Regions from separate parts of the Pseudomonas sp. MWU12-2319 genome, predicted to be linked through region 2. Evidence: riboswitches for the same ligand, from Rfam matches in the RefSeq annotation. Region 2 holds a riboswitch; each other region holds the start of a gene.
What was found. A riboswitch is a leader RNA that binds a small molecule or an ion and turns the genes downstream of it on or off. The one in region 2 is predicted to bind cobalamin.
Positions count from the first base shown of each region.

Region 1: it holds a riboswitch for cobalamin, as region 2 does, so the genes downstream of both, cobO (cob(I)yrinic acid a,c-diamide adenosyltransferase) here and cobW (cobalamin biosynthesis protein CobW) in region 2, are expected to answer to the same signal.
Region 3: it holds a riboswitch for cobalamin, as region 2 does, so the genes downstream of both, M5C01_RS04980 (CbtB domain-containing protein) here and cobW (cobalamin biosynthesis protein CobW) in region 2, are expected to answer to the same signal.

Region 1 is NZ_JALJES010000019.1:58,729-61,998, reverse strand. It holds gene M5C01_RS26425 (cobyrinate a,c-diamide synthase) at 1-927, opposite strand, end outside; gene cobO (cob(I)yrinic acid a,c-diamide adenosyltransferase) at 924-1,535, opposite strand; cobalamin riboswitch at 1,618-1,839, opposite strand; gene M5C01_RS26415 (hypothetical protein) at 1,967-2,140, opposite strand; gene M5C01_RS26410 (N-acetyltransferase) at 2,174-2,638, opposite strand; gene M5C01_RS26405 (hypothetical protein) at 2,945-3,270, shown strand, end outside.
Region 2 is NZ_JALJES010000010.1:98,566-101,835, forward strand. It holds gene M5C01_RS17510 (glycoside hydrolase) at 1-506, shown strand, start outside; gene M5C01_RS17515 (glycosyltransferase family 4 protein) at 510-1,802, opposite strand; cobalamin riboswitch at 1,891-2,110, shown strand; gene cobW (cobalamin biosynthesis protein CobW) at 2,205-3,270, shown strand, end outside.
Region 3 is NZ_JALJES010000002.1:496,007-499,276, forward strand. It holds gene metE (5-methyltetrahydropteroyltriglutamate--homocysteine S-methyltransferase) at 1-1,503, shown strand, start outside; cobalamin riboswitch at 1,601-1,734, shown strand; gene M5C01_RS04980 (CbtB domain-containing protein) at 1,768-1,980, shown strand; gene M5C01_RS04985 (CbtA family protein) at 1,996-2,727, shown strand; gene M5C01_RS04990 (threo-3-hydroxy-L-aspartate ammonia-lyase) at 2,862-3,270, opposite strand, start outside.

The sequences.
Region 1 (3,270 bases), on a different contig from region 2:
ACGGATCGCCGCCAGCATCGGGGCATTCTGCGCCAGGGCCAGGTGATGCAGCTCCGGATAACCACCGGGCAGGTAAAGGCTGTCCGCCTCGGGCAAGACCTGATCGTGGATCGGCGAGAAAAACCGCAACTCGGCGCCCATGGCCCGCAGCAGGTCCAGGTTGGCGCCATAGATGAAGGCAAAGGCCTCGTCGTGGGCGACGGCGATGCGCACACCGGCCAGCAGCGGCTCGGCGGCTAGCGGATCGGGCGCCTCGAAGGCCACCGGCGGCGGCAATGCGACCTCGCAACTGCCAGCCAGGGCCTCGGCGGCCGCGTCCAGGCGCCTGTCCAGGTCATTCAATTCACTGGCCTGCACCAGGCCGAGATGGCGGCTCGGCAGCTCGATCCCGGTTTCCCGGGAGAGCGCGCCGTACCAGCGCAGGCCTTCGGTCAGGCTGCCTTCGAGCAACTGCGCGTGACGCAGGGTGCCGACGCGATTGGCCAGCACCCCGGCGAACGGCAGGTCCGGCTGGTAACGCGCCAGCCCCAGGGCCAGGGCGCCGAAGGTCTGGGCCATGGCCGTACCGTCGATGACTCCGAGCACCGGCACACCGAAATGTCGGGCCAGATCGGCGCTCGACGGCGTGCCGTCGAACAGCCCCATGACACCCTCGATCAGGATCAGGTCGGCCTCGCCCGCCGCTTCCCAGAGCAGCCGGCGGCTTTCCTCGGCGCCGACCATCCACAAATCCAGCTGATAGACCGGCGCACCGCTGGCGCGCTCATGAATCATCGGGTCGAGAAAATCCGGGCCGCACTTGAACACCCGGACCTTGCGCCCCTGATTGCGGTGCAGGCGCGCCAGGGCCGCCGTCACCGTGGTCTTGCCCTGGCCGGAAGCCGGCGCGGCGATCAGCACCGCCGGGCAATGACGCGTTTGCCTCATAGTTCGATGCCCTTCTGGGCCTTGATCCCGGCCTGGAACGCATGCTTGAGCAGGCCCATTTCGGTCACGGTGTCGGCCAGCTCGATCATTTCCGGCTTGGCGCCGCGGCCGGTGACCAGCACGTGCTGCATCGGCGGACGGGCTTGCAGGTCGGTCAACACCTGGTCGAGGTCCAGATAACCGTGCTTGAGGGCGATATTCAGCTCATCGAGCACCACCAGGCCGATGCTCGGATCACGGAGCATTTCCTGGGAGACTGTCCAGGCGGCTTCGGCGGCGGCGATATCGCGCTGGCGATCCTGGGTCTCCCAGGTAAAGCCCTCGCCCATCACATGGAAGCGCACCTGCTCGGGGAAGCGCCGGAAGAACAGCTCTTCGCCGGTGCTGTTGCGTCCCTTGATAAATTGCACCACGCCGCACTGCATGCCATGGCCCATGGCCCGGGCGAGCATGCCGAAGGCCGAGCTGCTCTTGCCCTTGCCGTTGCCGGTCAGTACCAGCAGCAGGCCGCATTCGTTCGGGGCACTGGCGATACGCTCGTCGATAACGGCCTTTTTGCGCAGCATGCGCGCCAGGTGACGTTCGTCGCGATCGGGGGATTCGTTCATGGCAGCTCTCCGTTGGGGCTGGATAAGGCAAACGGGGGGCAGGAAAAAACGCGGCCGGGGCCGTCCAGCATCGCCCGCCGTGACGCTGTGGGATGGATCAGGCCGGTCTCCGGGCTCATGAGCTGCGTATTCGCGGGACCGCGCGCCTTCCCATGTCGCAGGACACAGTGGCTCAAGGCGCGGTCTTGACTCATTTACCGTTGCGGGGGCAGCGCCGGAATCGCGCCTGTCGAAGGGCTCACCGGCTTCCCTGTTTCACCCTGTCGGCGGTTCGCCACAGAGCACCTGAAACAATCGGCGAAGGTTAGAGGGTTGGGGGTGGAGCGTCAAATAAAGCCGGTGTCAGAAAAGCAAACGCCCCGGGCCAGGCGGGGCGTTTGTAGACAATTTGGGAGGAAGCCTTTTGCCAAAGTCGGTAGTTGGAGCCAATGTCAGGAGCGAGCCCCCGCGAGCACACCAGCAGGCTCGAGTTCCTTGCCACGGTTCAAACCGACCTTGAGAAAACGACGCTGATTTTCAGAAAAACCCACAGCAGCCAACGACATGGCTTCAGTGGTGAATTTGGCAATCATGGCCGCTTTCGCAGCGTTTTTAGTCGTTTTCATAGACACCTCTGTGTCTTGACAATTAAAGAGATCTTAATGACCCGCTACAGAAATCACAAGGCGACCGTCATCGCCAAAATCAAACCCCAACTCCTTGTACAAGGCGATAGCTCCCTTTGCCGGGTCTTGCGCCTCAATTTCCTTGCATTTGAGCATGCGAGCATAGAAATCAACGGCAGACAGGGACAAGGATGCAACCAGACCTTTCAGAGGATGCGTTTTGTCGCCCCGCCCCTCCAAGAGAATGATTTTTATACAAATCCTACTCTTCCTTGGCGTCGCATAGCATAAACCGCACAACTCAGGACCGAACCACAATGCCAGGTCAAACCCTTTCAGATCGGTCCGTTTCCACTTTCTCACTTCTTCCCATGGATAGAGAGTTGCACGCGCGCCCCAATGCTCCGTCGCCGCTATCGCGCAGTGATCGATCGGCTCAAACCGAACCTGACGGGTGTCGATACCGGCAGCGATGCACTCAGGGTCACTGGCGAACATCTGATAAGCAAGACGCCTCGCCTGGAATCGAAAAACCTCGTACTTGAGGCTATTGAACTTGGGGACTCTACTCATTTCGCTTGGACTTAAAGCGCATAACGCAATAGATAACGACTCCCAAAGACTACAGATAGATTTCTTTATCTGCATAGCTGATGTGTCACTGGGTGCGACAGCCAGCTCAAAGCCGAGCGCTCCTCCAAACCCCGACCAAGATCAAAAAACCGGCGCCAGAATTTGTGCTACGTTGACCAAGGTGATATCAAATAGCCACAACCCGACCAACAATAAATAAAGGGTAGTCCCATGCAAGGCCTGATCATCAACAATCCGAAACTGGAATTCCTGCGTCCCGCCCTGGAACGCTGGCCTGAATGCATTGATCGCTACAATCAACTCCTCGGTGACGGTCAGGCGCCCTACTGGTTCAATGAACGGGCCAACCTGGGGTTGCTGTCGGTAGCCGCCTGGGCCGCGGAAATGGTCAGCCTGGAGCATTTTCCGACCAAGAAGCAGATCGAAGACGGTGACCGCAGCGGACGCTGCGACCTGCAGATATCCACCGCGCAGGAGTCGGTCTATATCCAGGCCACGCAACGCTGGCCCAAGGTCAACAACCTGAACCCTATGCC
Region 2 (3,270 bases):
CCAACCTGTATTTCAAGGCGGTCCCGCTCAAGCCGGAGGTGGCGCGCTTCGTGACGTCGGCCGAGTTTCGCCTGCCGCTGTACCAGATAGCCCTGCATGACAGCCTGGTCAGTACCCATCACTGGGAGTACGGCTCGCTGAAGTTCTCCAGCGAACGTGATGTCACGGCCTTGCTGCAGTTGCTGTACATGGTGCCGCCGCTGTATCACCTCAACGATCAGGTGATTTCCCGTGACCTGCCGCTGATCAGTGCCTACGACAAGGTGTTCCGGCCCTTGCACGAGCGCCTGTTCAGCCAGGCCATGGACGATTTCCAGGTGTTGTCCGGGGATCGCCTGCTGCAACGCTCGACCTTTGCCGACGGCACGCTGATTACCGTCAACTTCTCCGTCAGGCCCAGCCGCACGCCGGAGGGCCGGCAACTGCCTCCGTTGTCGGCCCATGTAGTGGTGGCCGGCGAGCCGGCGCAACTGATCGAGATCCGCCAGCTCCTCGGTGCCTCCTGAGGCTCAGTCGACGCGGTTCTTCGCCTCGATCCACTGGGACATGTACTGGGTGCTCTTGTGGTGATGGTGGCGCAGCATCGCCCCGGTGAAATTGTTCCGACGGTGGGCCGCCAGATCCTCGCGGCAGGCCTGGATCCGGGCAATCAACGCCGGGCCGTGGACCTGCCGCTCATAACGGGCGGCGAGCAGCACCTGGCCGTTGGCCTGGGCCTGCTGCCACGGCGCACGGTCCTGGTAGAGACGCACGGCCGATTGCGCCAGGGCGACGGCGCTGGTTTCGATGGCGCCGGCCCAGGGCAGCTCACCGTGCATGGCTTCGGCGCCGATGGGGGTGGTGACATTCGGTGTGCCGCAGAGCATGGCGTCGACGATCTTGCCCTTGATACCGGCACCGAAACGCAGCGGTGCCAGACACACCCGTGCCGCCGCCATGACCTGCAAGGCATCCTCGGCCCAGTTCATGATGTGAAAGCCCTGGGCGGGGTTGTGCAGCGCGGTGGCCTTGGGCGGGGTGTAGGCGCCATAGATATGTAACTGGGCGGTGGGCAGTTGCTGGCGGATCAGCGGCCAGATCGTGGTCTTCATCCAGAGCACGGCATCCCAGTTCGGCGCGTGGCGGAAGTTGCCGATGCTGAGAAAGTGCGCGCGCTCATCGAAATCGCGGTAGGCCGCCGTGGGCGTGTCGATCATCAGCGGGCACCAGTGCAGTAGCGCCGCCGGGACCTTGAACTGCTCGATCAGCAACTGCGACTCGACATCGGAAATCATTAGGTTCAGGTCCGAGCGGTAGATGGCGGCGATTTCCCGCTGGGCCTGATCGGTCGCGCTCATCTGTTCGAACATCTGCCGCTGGTCGGGGGCGAACAGGGTGCTGAAGTCATTCAGGTCCTGATCGTCTTTCAGACGTGCCTTGAGCTGTTGCTGGCGGGCATCGCGCAGACTTTGCAGGTCGGCGGTCTCCAGCACCCGCAGGGCCCCGGGACAGTGTTTTTCCACGCGCCAGCCGAACTGCTCTTCCATCATGAAACGGTCGAACAGCACCACGTCGGGTTGCAGGTCGGCGACAAAACTGTCGAAGCTGCTGTTATTGAGCTCGATGCGACATTCCTCGATGCCCAGGCTCGCCAGGTCGGCCTTGTGTTCGCCGATAACGGCCGGGCTGGCGAAGGTGATGCGCCAGCCGACCTCGAGAAAGCTTTCGAGGATCTGCATCATGTGCCCGCCGGCGGCCGACGAGCGCGGTTCCGGCCAGACATAACCGATAACCAGGACCTGGGTGATGTCGGTGGCGTTCATAACAGGATTCCTTGAAACGGGCAGGGCGGGAAAAGGGGCGCAATTAAACCACAGCGGCGCTCGCGATTGACCTGCCCCGGCGCACTGCGTAGCCTTGCAGCTTCGAGGTTCTTCGGCGTTCGGCCGAAGCTAAGAAGGGAACGCGGTATGCCGCGGCTGCCCCCGCAACTGTAAACGGTTCGATAGCCCTGCAATGCCACTGCCTACGGGCGGGAAGGCGCAAGGCCCGGCCGGTTCGCCTGCTTTCGAGAGCAAGCGCGACCGCCAGACCGTAAGCCAGGAGACCTGCCTCGTCACCGTTTCTCACTACAACCGGGCGGGGTGATCCGGTGGCGAACGCATCCGCGCCCAAGGGCCGCGGTTCTCGTCCCGTATGCCCGCCACTTTGCCAAAGGGCATCCGATGAAAACACTGGCCAAGCTTCCCGTCACCATCGTCACCGGCTTTCTCGGCTCGGGCAAGACCACCCTGTTGCGCCATATGCTCGACAACGCCCAGGGCCGCCGCATCGCGGTGATCGTCAACGAGTTCGGCGAACTGGGCATCGACGGCGAGATCCTCAAGCAGTGCTCCATCGGCTGCAGCGAAGAAGAAGCCAATGGCCGTGTCTATGAACTGGCCAACGGCTGCCTCTGCTGCACGGTCCAGGAAGAATTCTTCCCGGTGATGCGCGAACTGGTGGCGCGCCGTGGCGACCTCGATCATATCCTTATCGAAACCTCCGGCCTGGCGCTGCCCAAACCCCTGGTACAAGCCTTCCAGTGGCCGGAAATCCGCAGTGCCTGCACCGTCGACGCGGTGATCACCGTGGTCGACAGCCCGGCCGTGGCCGCCGGCACCTTCGCCGCGTTCCCGGACCAGGTGGATGCCCAGCGCAAGCTCGACCCGAACCTGGACCACGAATCGCCGCTGCACGAGCTGTTCGCCGACCAACTGTCCAGCGCCGACCTGGTGATTCTCAACAAGGCCGACCTGATCAGCCCTGAAGACCTGGCCCGGGTGCGCCTGGAAGTGGCCGAGGAGCTGCCGCCGGCAGTGAAGGTCATCGAAGCCAGCAGCGGTCGCCTGCCCCTGGACGTGCTGCTGGGCCTGGGCGCCGGTTCCGAGGAGCATATCGACGGTCGCCACAGCCACCATGATCACCACCACGACGATGACGATCATGACGACCACGATCATGATGCCTTCGACTCGATCTCCCTCGAACTGCCGCAAGCCGATGAAAGCCTGCTGCTGGACGCCCTGACGCAATTGGTGGTCAAGCACGGTATCCTGCGGGTCAAGGGTTTCGCCGCGATCCCGAACAAGCCGATGCGCCTGCTGATCCAGGGTGTGGGCACTCGTTTCGACAAGCACTTCGACCGTGCCTGGAGCGCGGACGAGCCACGTGTCACCCGCCTGGTGCTGATCGGCCAGGAACTGGATGCCGCGCTGCTCGAATCGACCTTGCGCGCCGCGCTGACTGTCT
Region 3 (3,270 bases), on a different contig from region 2:
CTGCACATCGACCTGGTTCGTGCCCCTGAGCAATACCCGACCATCCTCGATCGTCTGCCTGCTTACAAGGTACTGTCGCTGGGCCTGGTCAACGGCCGTAACGTCTGGGGTTGCGACCTGGAAAAAGCCCTGGCGGTCTTGCAACACGCCAATGAGCGCCTGGGCGATCGCCTGTGGGTCGCGCCTTCCTGTTCGTTGCTGCACAGTCCGGTCGACCTGGGCCGTGAAGACAAGCTGGACGCCGAACTGAAGAGCTGGCTGGCCTTTGCCGTGCAGAAGTGTGAAGAAGTTGCGATTCTGGCCCGTGCGATCAACGAACCCGAAGCGGCTCCAGTCCTGCAAGCACTGGCCAGGAGCCGTGCGGTTCAAGCCAGCCGTGCCGCCTCGCCGCGCATCCACAAGCCGGCTGTGCAGGCTCGTGTTGCCGCGATCACCGCCAAGGACAGTCAGCGTCACTCGTTGTTCGCAACCCGTATCGAGAAGCAGCGCGCCGGCCTGAATCTGCCGCTGTTCCCGACCACGACCATCGGTTCGTTTCCGCAAACGGCGGCCATCCGCCTGGCGCGTCAGTCGTTCAAGCAAGGCAAGTTGAGCGAAGCCGAATACACCGAAGCGATGCAGAGCGAGATTCGCCATGCTGTCGCGTTCCAGGAGCGCCTGGGCCTGGACGTGTTGGTGCACGGTGAAGCCGAGCGTAACGACATGGTCGAGTACTTCGCCGAGCAACTCGAGGGTTATGTCTTCAGCCGCTTTGGCTGGGTCCAGAGCTACGGTTCCCGTTGCGTGAAACCCGCGGTGATCTTCGGCGATCTGAGCCGTCCGAAAGCCATGACCGTGGAGTGGATCCGCTACGCCCAAGGCCTTACCGACAAAGTGATGAAGGGCATGCTGACCGGTCCCGTGACCATGCTGATGTGGTCCTTCCCCCGTGAGGACGTGTCCCGTGAAGTGCAGGCTCGTCAACTGGCCCTGGCCATTCGTGACGAAGTGATGGACCTGGAAACCGCTGGCATCAAGATCGTGCAGATCGACGAAGCGGCGTTCCGCGAAGGTCTGCCGCTACGCCGGGCGCAATGGCAGCACTACCTGGACTGGGCCACCGAGGTCTTCCGTCTGTGCGCGTCCGGTGTGCGTGACGAAACCCAGATCCATACCCACATGTGCTACAGCGAGTTCAACGATGTGATCGAGTCCATTGCGGCCATGGATGCCGACGTCATCACCATTGAAACCTCGCGTTCGGACATGGAACTGTTGGAGGCGTTCGAAGCCTTCGCTTACCCGAATGAAATCGGGCCGGGCGTCTACGACATCCACTCGCCACGGGTTCCGGATGCTTCGGAAATGGCCAACCTGCTGCGCAAGGCCGCCCAGCGTATTCCCGCCGAGCGTCTGTGGGTCAACCCGGATTGCGGTCTGAAAACCCGTGGCTGGCCGGAAACCGAGGCTGCCCTGGTGCATATGGTCAGCGCCGCCCGCCAACTGCGTGCAGAACTGGCGTAATGCGCTAAGCCCTGCGCCTGAAGTACCTGCCGGAGTCTGTCAGCGTGCTCCGGCTTTTTTATGGCTGCTGTCAGCCGGAGTGCGTACACTGCCGGGGTTCTATCGCTTTTTCACTAGAGCGTTTTACAACTCGTTCAGAAACAGGAAGCCGGTTGAAATCCGGCGCGGTCGCGCCACTGTATTCGTCTGTTTATCAGGCGTAAGCCAGACCCTGTTTCTCCAATCCGTAATCCGTACTGGGACGCGTCTTCCCTGGAGGTTCATATGGCTTATAACGCTGCTACGCAGACCGATGTTTCCCTGCCCACCATTCCGTTGGGCGAAATCCTTCCCTGGGCCATTTTTGGCGGCCTGCTGTTGATGCTGGCGATTTATTTCGTCGGTGCGGAGCAGGGCGCGACGGCTTTGTTCAAGGGTATGTATGTCCACGAATTCGTGCACGACGGACGCCACCTGCTTGGTTTCCCCTGCCACTGATTCAAGGAACATGACATGACCGGTCAATTATTGATTCGCGGCATGCTGGTGGGCTTGCTCGCCGGCATTCTTGCCTTTGGCTTTGCCAAAGTGTTTGGTGAGCCGCAAATCGACAAGGCGATTGCCTTCGAAGAGCACATGGCGCACATGCACGGTGATGCTCCGGAAGAAGAGGAACTGGTGAGCCGCGAGGTGCAGAGCACGTTCGGTTTGTTCACCGGTGTGGTGGTGTACAGCGTTTCCCTGGGCGGGATCTTCGCCCTGGTGTTTGCCTATTCCCTCGGGCGTGTCGGCAAGATCGGGCCGCGTGGCCTGGCCGCGCTGCTGGCATTGGCGGCCTTCGTCACGTTGATTCTGGTACCCGGGCTGAAATACCCGTCCAATCCGCCGTCAATTGGCGATCCGGAAACCATCGCGCAGCGCACCAAGCTGTTCTTCCTGATGTTGCTGGTGTCGGTGATTGCGGCGGTGATTGCGATCAATGCCGCGCGTAAGCTGATCCCGGCCCTCGGCATCTGGAGCGGCTCGATCCTGGCGGTGGGGTTGTACATTCTGATCATGGCGGTTGCCGGTGCTCTGTTCCCGACCATCAATGAAGTGCCGCAGGCTTTCTCGGCGGTCCTGCTGTGGAAGTTCCGCGTGGCCTCCCTGGGCATCCAGCTGGTGCTCTGGACCACCGTAGGCCTGACGTTTGGCTGGTTGGCCGAGCGCAAGCTGAATCTGCCCGGGTTCTCCACCCGCGCCTGAAGTTGAAGAGCGGTGCCGTGCAAACGGCACTGCTTGAACCCTGTCATCCCTCTGTTCCGCCACTTCCAGAGCCTTGCCAGTCAATGCGCGAGCGGCTTACCGGCGCAACCGACTCGCAACGTCAGCGTTAAAGGCTACGCCAGCAACCGGGCGTACCGATCCAGGTCAATATTGCCTCCGCTCACGATCACACCGACACGTTTACCTTCCAGCGCCTTGCCCATTTCACGTACAGCGGCCAACCCCAAGCATCCGGTCGGCTCCACGACCATCTTCATGCGCTCGGCAAAAAAACGCATACCCTCGATCAACTGGGCATCCGTGACAGTCAGGATGTCATCAACGTCGCGGCGAATGATTGGGAATGTATAGTGCCCCAGATGCTGAGTCTGGGCTCCGTCTGCCAAGGTGTCCGGTGTGTCGATATGTACAATTTCGCCCCTGCGAAACGACTGTTGACCGTCATTCCCCGTCTGCGGCTCGACACCGTAAAGTTTACAGTCAGGTGACAGTGCGCGGGTTGCCAAGGCAGCTCCCGCCAAC